Regions from separate parts of the Variovorax sp. OAS795 genome, predicted to be linked through region 1. Evidence: predicted binding sites of a transcription regulator. Region 1 holds the regulator's gene; the other holds the start of a gene.
The links. The regulator HrcA, encoded in region 1, represses chaperone genes, less so after heat shock. The targets are predictions, from matches to a motif close to TTAGCACTCNNNNNNNNNGAGTGCTAA.
Positions count from the first base shown of each region.

Region 2: the regulator HrcA is predicted to act here: its motif matches at 2,576-2,602, upstream of ABID97_RS07165 (co-chaperone GroES).

Region 1 covers NZ_JBEPOH010000001.1:4,903,200-4,908,285, reverse strand. The annotation lists partial or broken gene recN (DNA repair protein RecN) at 1-966, opposite strand, end outside; gene ABID97_RS23700 (NAD kinase) at 968-1,879, opposite strand; gene hrcA (heat-inducible transcriptional repressor HrcA) at 1,910-2,917, shown strand; tRNA gene ABID97_RS23690 (tRNA-Ile) at 2,950-3,026, shown strand; tRNA gene ABID97_RS23685 (tRNA-Arg) at 3,094-3,170, shown strand; gene ABID97_RS23680 (hypothetical protein) at 3,325-3,771, shown strand; gene greB (transcription elongation factor GreB) at 3,797-4,372, shown strand; gene ABID97_RS23670 (RelA/SpoT family protein) at 4,398-5,086, opposite strand, start outside.
Region 2 covers NZ_JBEPOH010000001.1:1,516,945-1,522,030, reverse strand. The annotation lists gene prmC (peptide chain release factor N(5)-glutamine methyltransferase) at 1-228, shown strand, start outside; gene grxD (Grx4 family monothiol glutaredoxin) at 258-587, shown strand; gene ABID97_RS07175 (cupin domain-containing protein) at 604-1,128, shown strand; gene paeA (polyamine export protein PaeA) at 1,171-2,454, shown strand; gene ABID97_RS07165 (co-chaperone GroES) at 2,684-2,977, shown strand; gene groL (chaperonin GroEL) at 3,062-4,714, shown strand; gene xylB (xylulokinase) at 4,768-5,086, opposite strand, start outside.

The sequences.
Region 1 (5,086 bases):
CAGCAGCGACGGCAGGTCGCCGGGCGTGCGCTTGTAGCGGCGCGCCAGGGACATCCAGAGCCCCATGCGCTCGTCCAGTTCGGCCAGGCGCTGCGGATCGGCCTCGGCGTCGCGCAGGTAGCCGTGCAGCGAATGCGCGGCGTCGGACGCCTGCGCCACGCTGGAGGCCAGCACCTCGCCCAGCGCGCGGAATTCGGGCTCGATGTGCTCGCAATCCTGCAGCAGGGCGACCGCGCGCGAGAGCGCCGCCAGCGCGCCGCTGTCGTCGTCTTCCAGCGCCTGGCTGGCACCCTGGGCCGCCTCGATCAGGGCCTGCGCGTTGGAGGCCCTTGCGTGCTGGGTCGAGAGCTCGTCCCACTCGCCTTCGGCGGGGGCCAGCTTCATCACCTCGGCGATCTGCCATTGCAGCCGCTCGCGCTCGCGCTGCAAAGAGTCTTGCGCCGAGCGCGCATGGTCGAGCGCGGAAAGCGCTTGCCGCCAGCCTTGCCAGGCCGCGTCCAGCGCGTCGGTGCGCACGCCGGCATAGGCGTCGAGCAGGCCGCGCACGGCTTCGGGCCGGGTCAGGCTCTGCCACGCATGCTGGCCATGGATGTCGAGCAGGCGGTCGCCAAGCTCCCGCAGCTGCGTGGCCGTGGCCGGGCAGCCGTTGATCCAGCCGCGGCTTCGGCCCTGCAGGTCGACCGTGCGGCGCAGCAGCAGCGCGTCCCCGGATTCGAAGCCGCCTTCATCGAGCCAGGCGGCAAAGGCCGGATCGGCGTCGAATTCGGCGCTGACGTCCAGCCGCTCGGCGCCCTCGCGCACCGCGCCCGCATCGGCGCGGTTGCCGAGCGCGAGCTGGAGCGCGTCGATCAGTATGGATTTGCCCGCGCCGGTTTCGCCGGTGAGAACCGTGAAGCCGCCGGACAGATCGAGTTCGAGTGATCGCACGATCACGAAGTCGCGCAGTGCGATGCGTCGCAGCGCCATCTCAGGAGCCCCCTTCGTTCCAGTGAAGTTTCTTGCGCAGCGTGTCGAAATAGCTCCAACCGCGCGGGTGCAGGAAGCGCACCCGGAAGTCCGAGCGCCGCACCACCACGCGATCGCCGATGGCCAGCGACGCCAGCGACTGCATGTCGAAATTGGCGCTGGCATCGCGCCCCGACACGAGTTCGATCACGATCTCGTCCGCGTCGGGCAGCAGCACGGGGCGGTTCGACAGCGTGTGCGGTGCAATCGGCACCAGCACCCAGCCGGGCACCGCGGGGTGCAGCAGCGGCCCGCCGGCCGACAGCGCGTAGGCCGTGGAGCCGGTCGGCGAAGCGATGATCAGGCCGTCCGCGCGCTGGTTGGCCACGAAATGCCGGCCCACCGAGACGCGCAGCTCGACCATGCCCGAGGTGGCGCCGCGGTTCACCACCACGTCGTTCATTGCGAGCGCATCGAACACCGAGGCGCCGTCGCGCATGACCTGCGCATGCATGAGGCTGCGGTGGTCTTCTTCGTATTCGCCGGCCAGCATCGGCACCAGCGTGGCCTGGTAGTTGTCGAGAGGAATGTCGGTGATGAAGCCGAGGCGGCCGCGGTTGATGCCGATCAGCGGAATGCCGTAGCACGCGAGCTGCCGGCCGATGCCCAGCATGGTGCCGTCGCCCCCCACCACCAGGCCGAGGTCGCATCGTTGGCCGATTTCCTCCACACTCAGCGGTTCGTAGCGGCCGCCGGCGAGGGCGTCGGCATCGGCCTGGCCATCCGCCGATTTTTCGACGAACACCTGGCAACCTTGGGATTCCAGGAACGCACCGATATCTTCCATCACGCCGTCGCGCGCGTCTGCCTGCGCCCGGGCGCCTGAAGCCTGGTATTTGCCGATCAGTGCAACGTGGCGGAAGCGGGAAGTCATATGTACAAATTACAACACTAAAATCTTGCAATGCTGGACGACCGTGCCAAGTTGCTCCTCAAGACGCTGGTCGAGCGTTACATCGCCGAAGGCCAGCCGGTCGGGTCGCGGACTTTGTCGCGCGCGCCCGGTCTGGACCTGTCCCCCGCGACCATCCGCAACGTGATGTCCGACCTCGAGTCGCTCGGGCTGATCGTCAGCCCGCACACCTCGGCCGGACGCATTCCCACCGCGCGCGGCTACCGGCTTTTCGTCGACACCATGCTCACCGCGCAGCGCGAACAGATGAGCGCGCCGAGCCTTGCGCCCGACCAGCCGCAGAAGGTGATCGCCAACGCGGCCAACCTGCTGTCCAACCTGTCGCAATTCGTCGGCGTCGTCATGGCGCCGCGTCGCGCCTCGGTCTTCAAGCAGATCGAGTTCCTGAAGCTCTCCGACCAGCGCTTGCTGGTGATCATCGTCTCGCCCGATGGCGACGTGCAGAACAGGGTGATCTTTCCGGAAGCCGACTATTCGCAGTCGCAGTTGGTGGAAGCATCCAACTACATCAATGCCCACTACGCAGGCCTCACGATCGAGCAGGTGCGCGACCGGCTCCAATCCGAAGTCGAGAAGCTGCGCGGCGAAATTGCCGCGCTGATGCAGGCGGCGGTCAAGGTCAGCTCCGAGGTGCTCACCGAGGCGCAGGAAGACGACGTCGTGATTTCCGGCGAGCGCAACCTGCTCTCCGTGACCGATTTTTCGAGCGACATGGGCCAGCTGCGCCGCGCGTTCGAGCTGTTCGAGCAGAAGGCGCAGCTCATGCGGCTGCTCGACGTGTCCAGCAAGGCCGAGGGCGTGCGCATCTTCATCGGCGGCGAGAGCCAGGTGGTGCCGTTCGAGGAGCTTTCCATCGTCAGCGCCAACTACGAAGTCGACGGGCAGGTGGTGGGCACGCTCGGCGTGATCGGCCCCACGCGCATGCCCTACGAGCGCATGATCCAGATCGTGGACATCACCTCGCGGCTGGTCAGCAATGCGCTGAGCCACCGCAAGTAGGCGGCGCCGAGAATAGAATCGTGGCCTCTCGTGGGCCGTTAGCTCAGTTGGTTAGAGCAGCGGACTCATAATCCGTTGGTCGATGGTTCAAGCCCATCACGGCCTACCACCTGCTTGGCATTCATTTGCTGCCTGGTTCGCCGGGGCCAAAAATGGATGCTATAATCGATAGCTGTGCGGCTGTAGCTCAGTTGGATAGAGTACTTGGCTACGAACCAAGGGGTCGTGGGTTCAATTCCTGCCAGCCGCACCACTCTCTTGAATGGCCCAGAAGGTTTCGATCTTCTGGGCCATTTTCTTTTGGGGTCTTCGCTGGCGAAGCCGCCGCGGGCACGCCACGCCGCGAATCCGGCACGCCGGTGCGCGTGGGGCTAAAGTCAGCCACACAGACAACTGCGCAAGACATCATGAGCATCTCGGCACAGCGGCTTGCAATCCTGTTCTTCGTCCTGGCCTGGGCAACGGGCGCGGCATCGGCGGGAACCATCACGTGCGTTCCGGCGGCAAGCAACAGTCAGGCAGCGCCATTCAACTGGGTCCGGAGGATCGCGATCGACGAGCACTCGCGCACCGTCAACATGGATGTCGTGCGTTCCCGGACCAAGGACACCGAAACCATGGGCAAGATGAGGGCCGACCTGGTCCACATGGAAGACAGCCCGTCCGGCGAGCCGGTGTATGTTTTCAACTCGATTCCCACCGCGGGCGCGGAGGCCACGCACCTTTTCAGGCTGTCCAAGGCCGGCGAGTGGCGACTGATCAGCGCCTCGGTCGTTGTCACGAACAAGCTGCCGGCGCTGCGGGCCGTCGAGCAAGGCGTGGTCTTCGACTGCAAGCGCTCGGACCTGGGCTGACAAAAGCAGATTCGGAGCTTCTACCGTGAGCAAGGCATTCACCAAGGAAACCGACGCCGAGAGCGACGACGACGGCGCGGACGGCAGCGTTCCCGCGCTGCCCAGCGGCAGCAAGAACTACATCACGCCGGCAGGGTATGCGCGGCTGCGCGACGAATTGCTCCAGCTGATGGACGAAGAGCGCCCCAAGGTCGTGGAGGCCGTGCACTGGGCTGCCAAGAACGGTGACCGTTCGGAGAACGGCGACTACCTCTATGGCAAGAAGCGGCTGCGCGAGATCGATCGGCGCATCCGCTTTCTCACCAAGCGGCTCGAGATTGCCGAGGTCACCGACCCGTCGGTGCACCATGGCAGCGACCAGGTCTTTTTTGGCGCCACCGTGCGCTACGTCGACGAAACCGGCAACGAACGCAGCGTGACGATCCTCGGCATCGACGAGGCGGAGAGCGCCAAGGCGCAGGTCAGCTGGATTTCTCCCATTGCGCGCGCGCTGCTCAAGTCACGCGAGGGCGACGTGGTGAAGCTCGTGACGCCGGGCGGCACGCACGAGGTCGAACTGCTGTCGGTCAGCTACCCGGCGCCGGGCACGAGCGCGGCATAGCACGCTGCGGCGCTGCGGCTTGACTTCAGGGCGCAGGCACGGTGCGCGCGGCGGTCAGCACCGAGGCGGTCCGGCGCGCGGCGCGCAGCACGGCGTCCAGGTGGGTCCGGTCGCGCACCGCGATCACGAAGCGCAGGTCGGTCGAATCCTGCGGCGTCTCGTCGGCCATCTCGACGTGCGTGATGTCGGCTTCGGCATCGGCCAGCGTTGCGGCCACGCGGGCCAGCACGCCCTTGTCGTTGCGCACGGTGATGACCACGCCGGTCTCGAAGGCGCGGGTGGGTTCATCGGCCCATTCGACTGCGAAGAAACGCTCGCTGTCCTTGTGGCGCAGGCGCTGGCCCACGCCGCAGCTTTCGGTGTGCACCACCAGCCCTTCGCCATGGCCCAGGTAGCCGACGATCTCGTCGCCCGGGATGGGCCGGCAGCACAGCGCAAAGCGCACCGATGAGTTCTCGCTGCCGTCGAGCGTGACGGCGCCTTGCGAAATGGTTTCGTGCGAAATGAAGCGTTCGCGGCTCAGCAGCAGGGCGTCCGGCCGCTCGCCAAGTTCAGACAGCATGGCCACGAGGCGTTTGGCCACGATGCTGGCAATCCGCTTGCCCAGGCCGATGTCGGTCAGCAGTTCGGCGCGGGTCCGGTTGCCCGTGAAGCGCAGCAGTTTTTCCCACAGCGGCTGGTGTTCGGCATCGTCGGCCGGCAGCTTGCTCAGGC
Region 2 (5,086 bases), 3.4 Mb from region 1:
TCCGCGCTGGTGGCCGGGGCCGACGGGCTCGACGACATCCGCCAGATCGTGCGGGACGGCCCCTCGCACCTTGCAGAAGGCGGCTGGCTGCTGCTCGAACACGGGCACGACCAGGCCCCGGCCGTGCGCCGGCTGCTCGAAGCGCGCGGGTTTGCCGAAGTCCAAAGCCGCGTCGACCTTGCCGGCATCCAGCGCTGCTCCGGCGGAGTCTGGCGCACGGTGAAATAATCCCCCCAGCCCACTTTTCAGGAGTCCCCATGTCCGACGCCCAGCAACGCATCGACGATCTCGTCAAATCCAACGAACTCGTGCTCTTCATGAAGGGGAATGCGAGCTTCCCGATGTGCGGTTTCTCCGGCCGCGCGATCCAGATCCTCAAGGCGGTCGGCGTCGACACCAAGACGCTCAAGACCGTCAACGTGCTCGAAGACGACGGCATCCGCCAGGGCATCAAGGAATACAGCAACTGGCCCACCATTCCCCAGCTCTACGTGAAGGGCGAATTCGTCGGCGGCTCGGACATCATGATGGAGATGTACGAGTCGGGCGAGCTGCAGCAGGTCCTGGGCGGCAGCAACCCGGCCTGAATTCCCGGCACGCCCCATGAGCCACGCGCACGGCCAGGACGGCCATTCGCACGACGGCCGTTCCCACGGCGGCGAGTCCGCGCCGGCCTGGAAGCACGACGGCGTGCGCGTGGTCGCGGCCAACCAGCTCGACACCAACACCGCACAGACGCCCGGCATGAACCGGGCGGCAGCGATCAACTTCGCGCGCGTGGGCGCGCAGAAGCTCTGGGCCGGCACCGTCACCATCCATGCCGACGCCAAGACCGGCGCCCACCACCACGGGCACCTCGAGTCGGTGATCTACGTGGTGCGCGGCCGGGCGCGCATGCGATGGGGCGAGAAGCTCGAGTTCACGGCCGAGGCCGGGCCGGGCGACTTCATCTACGTGCCACCCTACGTGCCGCACCAGGAAATCAACGCCAGCCCGACCGAGCCGCTCGAATGCGTGCTGTGCCGCAGCGACGGCGAGGCGGTCGCGGTCAATCTCGATATCGAGCCGGTGGAAAAACCGGAATCGGTGCTCTGGGTCGACCCCACGCATCCGCACGGCGGCGTCTAGCCCCCTCAGTCATGGCACGATGGCGCACTTCGACGTGCCGCCATGACCCTGACCCAAAGCCTGCTCATCATCGTGTTGCTGATCGCGATGAGCGCGTTCTTCTCGATTGCCGAAATCACCCTTGCCGCCTCGCGGCGCCTGCGCCTTCGCCAGATGGCCGACGATGGCGATGCGCGGGCGGAAAAAGTGCTGCGCGTGCAGGAGCAGCCCGGCCACTACTTCACCGTGGTGCAGATCGGCCTCAATGCCGTGGCGATTCTCGGCGGCGTGGTGGGCGAGGGCTCGCTCAGCCCGTACTTTGCGCGTTTCTTCGAGCACTGGATGAGCGTGGAGGCTTCGGGCAACCTGGCTTTCCTGTGCTCGTTCGTGATCGTCATCGCGGTGTTCCTGGTGTTCGCCGATCTCTTTCCCAAGCGGCTCGGCATGAGCAACCCGGAACGCATCGCGGTGCGCATGGTCGGGCCGATGCTGCTGCTGATCACCGCCTTCAAGCCGCTGGTGTGGCTGTTCACGCGCTCGACCGACATGCTCTTCAAGCTGCTCGGCATGCCGCTGGTGCGCGACGACAAGATCACCTCGGCCGACATCCTGGCCATGACCGAAGCCGGCGCGCTCGCGGGCGTGCTCGCGGTGCGCGAGCAGCAGGTGATCGCCAACGTGTTCGAGCTCGACACGCGGCTGGTCAGCAGCGTCATGACCGTGCGCGACAACATCGCCTGGTTCCTGCACGACGATCCCGAGTCGGTGCTGCGGGCGCGCATCATGGCGGAGCCTTTCTCGGCCTACCCGGTGTGCGACGGCGACATCGACCACGTGCTCGGCTATGTCGACGCGAAGGAGATGTTCCAGCGCGTGCTGGGCGGCCAGCCGCTGGCCTTCGACCAGGGCCTCACGCTGCACAAGGCGCTGGTCATCCCCGACCGGCTCTCGCTCACCGAGGTGCTCGAGCAGTTCCAGCAGGCGCGTGAAGACTTCGCGATCATCGTCAACGAATACAGCCTCGTGGTCGGCGTGATCACGCTCAACGACGTGATGAGCACGGTGATGGGCGACCTCGTCTCCACGCCCGACGAGGAACAGATCGTCAAGCGCGACGAAAACTCGTGGCTGATCGACGGCATCACGCCGATCCAGGACGTCCAGCGCGCGCTGCACATCGACGAGCTGCCCCATCCCGACGAATACGAGACGCTGGCAGGCTTTTTGATGGTGATGCTGCGCCGGGTGCCCAAGCGCACCGACAGCGTGAGCTGGGGCGGCTACACCTTCGAGGTGATGGACGTCGACAGCTACCGGATCGACCAGGTGATGGTGACGAAGACCTAGCGCCCCAAAAAGCACGATCGTGCAGTTCCCAGCCGCGCGCGGTCGGTTCCGGGTGGACCGGCAAGGAGCACCGCTGACGGCCACACCGCCGCACTTGAAACTCCCCCGTTTGCCCTTATCATTAGCACTCGCTGCAGATGAGTGCTAACAAGCCCTCGCCCAGTCGATGGGCCGCCGGCCTCCCCGATCGGTGCCCGACCACAACCCCGTTTCTTATTCAGGAGATGCAATGAAACTTCGTCCTTTGGCCGATCGCGTGATCGTCAAGCGTGTTGACAGCGAAACCAAGACCGCCTCTGGCATCGTCATCCCCGACGCAGCCGCCGAAAAGCCCGATCAGGGTGAAGTCCTGGCCGTGGGCCCCGGCAAGCGCACCGACAAGGGCGACCTGACCGCACTGACCGTCAAGGTCGGCGACCGCGTCCTGTTCGGCAAGTACAGCGGCCAGACCGTCAAGGTCGATGGCGACGAACTGCTGGTCATGAAGGAAGACGACCTCTTTGCGGTTGTCGAAGCGAAGTGATTTTGCGGGACAGACCAGGCAGGCGCGAAGCGGCTGACTGCTCTGTCCCCAAGTGATTAATAACTGATTTCGGAGTAATACAACATGGCAGCAAAAGACGTAGTCTTCGGCGGTGAAGCCCGCGCACGCATGGTCGAGGGTGTCAACATCCTGGCCAACGCAGTCAAGGTGACCCTGGGCCCCAAGGGCCGCAACGTGGTGCTCGAGCGCTCGTTCGGCGCCCCCACCGTCACCAAGGACGGCGTGTCGGTCGCCAAGGAAATCGAACTCAAGGACAAGCTCCAGAACATGGGCGCACAGCTCGTGAAGGAAGTGGCCTCCAAGACTTCGGACAACGCCGGTGACGGCACCACCACCGCGACCGTGCTGGCACAAGCCATCGTTCGCGAAGGTTTCAAGCTGGTGGCTGCCGGCATGAACCCGATGGACCTGAAGCGCGGCATCGACAAGGCTGTCACGGCCCTGGTCGCCGAGCTGAAGAAGGCTTCCAAGCCCACGACCACCTCGAAGGAAATCGCTCAAGTCGGCTCGATCTCGGCCAACAGCGACGAAACCATCGGCAAGCTCATCGCTGACGCGATGGACAAGGTCGGCAAGGAAGGCGTGATCACCGTCGAAGACGGCAAGTCGCTGGACAGCGAACTCGACGTCGTCGAAGGCATGCAGTTCGACCGCGGCTACCTGTCGCCCTACTTCATCAACAACCCCGAAAAGCAATCGGCGCTGCTCGACAACCCGTTCGTGCTGCTGTTCGACAAGAAGATCAGCAACATCCGCGACCTGCTCCCCACGCTGGAACAAGTCGCCAAGGCTGGCCGTCCCCTGCTGATCATTGCCGAAGAAGTCGAAGGCGAAGCCCTGGCTACGCTGGTCGTGAACACGATCCGCGGCATCCTGAAGGTCGTGGCTGTCAAGGCACCTGGCTTCGGCGACCGCCGCAAGGCCATGCTCGAAGACATCGCCATCCTGACGGGCGGCAAGGTCATCGCTGAAGAAGTGGGCCTGACGCTCGAAAAGGTGACGCTGGCCGACCTCGGCCAGGCCAAGCGCATCGAAGTGGGCAAGGAAAACACCATCATCATCGACGGTTCGGGCGCGGCGGCCGACATCGAAGCCCGCGTGAAGCAAGTGCGCGTGCAGATCGAAGAAGCCACGAGCGACTACGACCGTGAAAAGCTGCAAGAGCGCGTGGCCAAGCTGGCCGGCGGTGTTGCAGTGATCAAGGTCGGCGCCGCCACCGAAGTCGAGATGAAGGAAAAGAAGGCTCGCGTCGAAGACGCCCTGCACGCCACCCGCGCTGCAGTGGAAGAAGGCGTCGTGGCTGGCGGCGGCGTGGCTCTGCTGCGTGCCAAGCAAGCCGTGGGCGATTCGATCAAGGGCGACAACGCCGACCAGGACGCCGGCATCAAGCTGGTGCTCAAGGCCATCGAAGCTCCCCTGCGCGAAATCGTGAACAACGCCGGCGGCGAAGCCTCGGTGGTCGTGAACGCTGTGCTCGCAGGCAAGGGCAACTACGGCTTCAACGCCGCCAACGACACGTACGGCGACATGCTCGAACTGGGCATCCTGGACCCGACGAAGGTCACCCGCACCGCGCTGCAGAACGCAGCATCGGTGTCCTCGCTGCTGCTGACGACCGAAGCCATGGTCGCGGACGCACCGAAGGATGAAGCCGGTGCCGGTGGCGGCATGCCCGACATGGGCGGCATGGGTGGCATGGGCGGCATGGGCATGTAATGCCCGGCTGAGCACTGCTCACCAACCAGAAGGGCCGCGAAAGCGGCCCTTTTTCATTGCACGTCGGAATTGCTGAATTGGCGTTGCAATGCGGCGTACAGCCCCTGGAATCGTGCATGGCGAATCTTGTGCGCACCTGCTTGCTCGGCCGAGGGCGTCAGTTGCTGTTTGACGGGCGGCAGCGTGCACACCTCGGCCACGGTGCCGCCGTCGGCCAGCCAGGCCAGGCGCGCCGCACCCAGCGCACCGCCCGTCTCGCTGCCCGCATAGAGCGTGAGCGGCAGCTGGAAGATGTCGGCCAGCAACTGGCCCCACCACGCGCTGCGAGCGCCGCCGCCCACCAGCGCGACTTCGCGCAGCGGCATGCCGGCC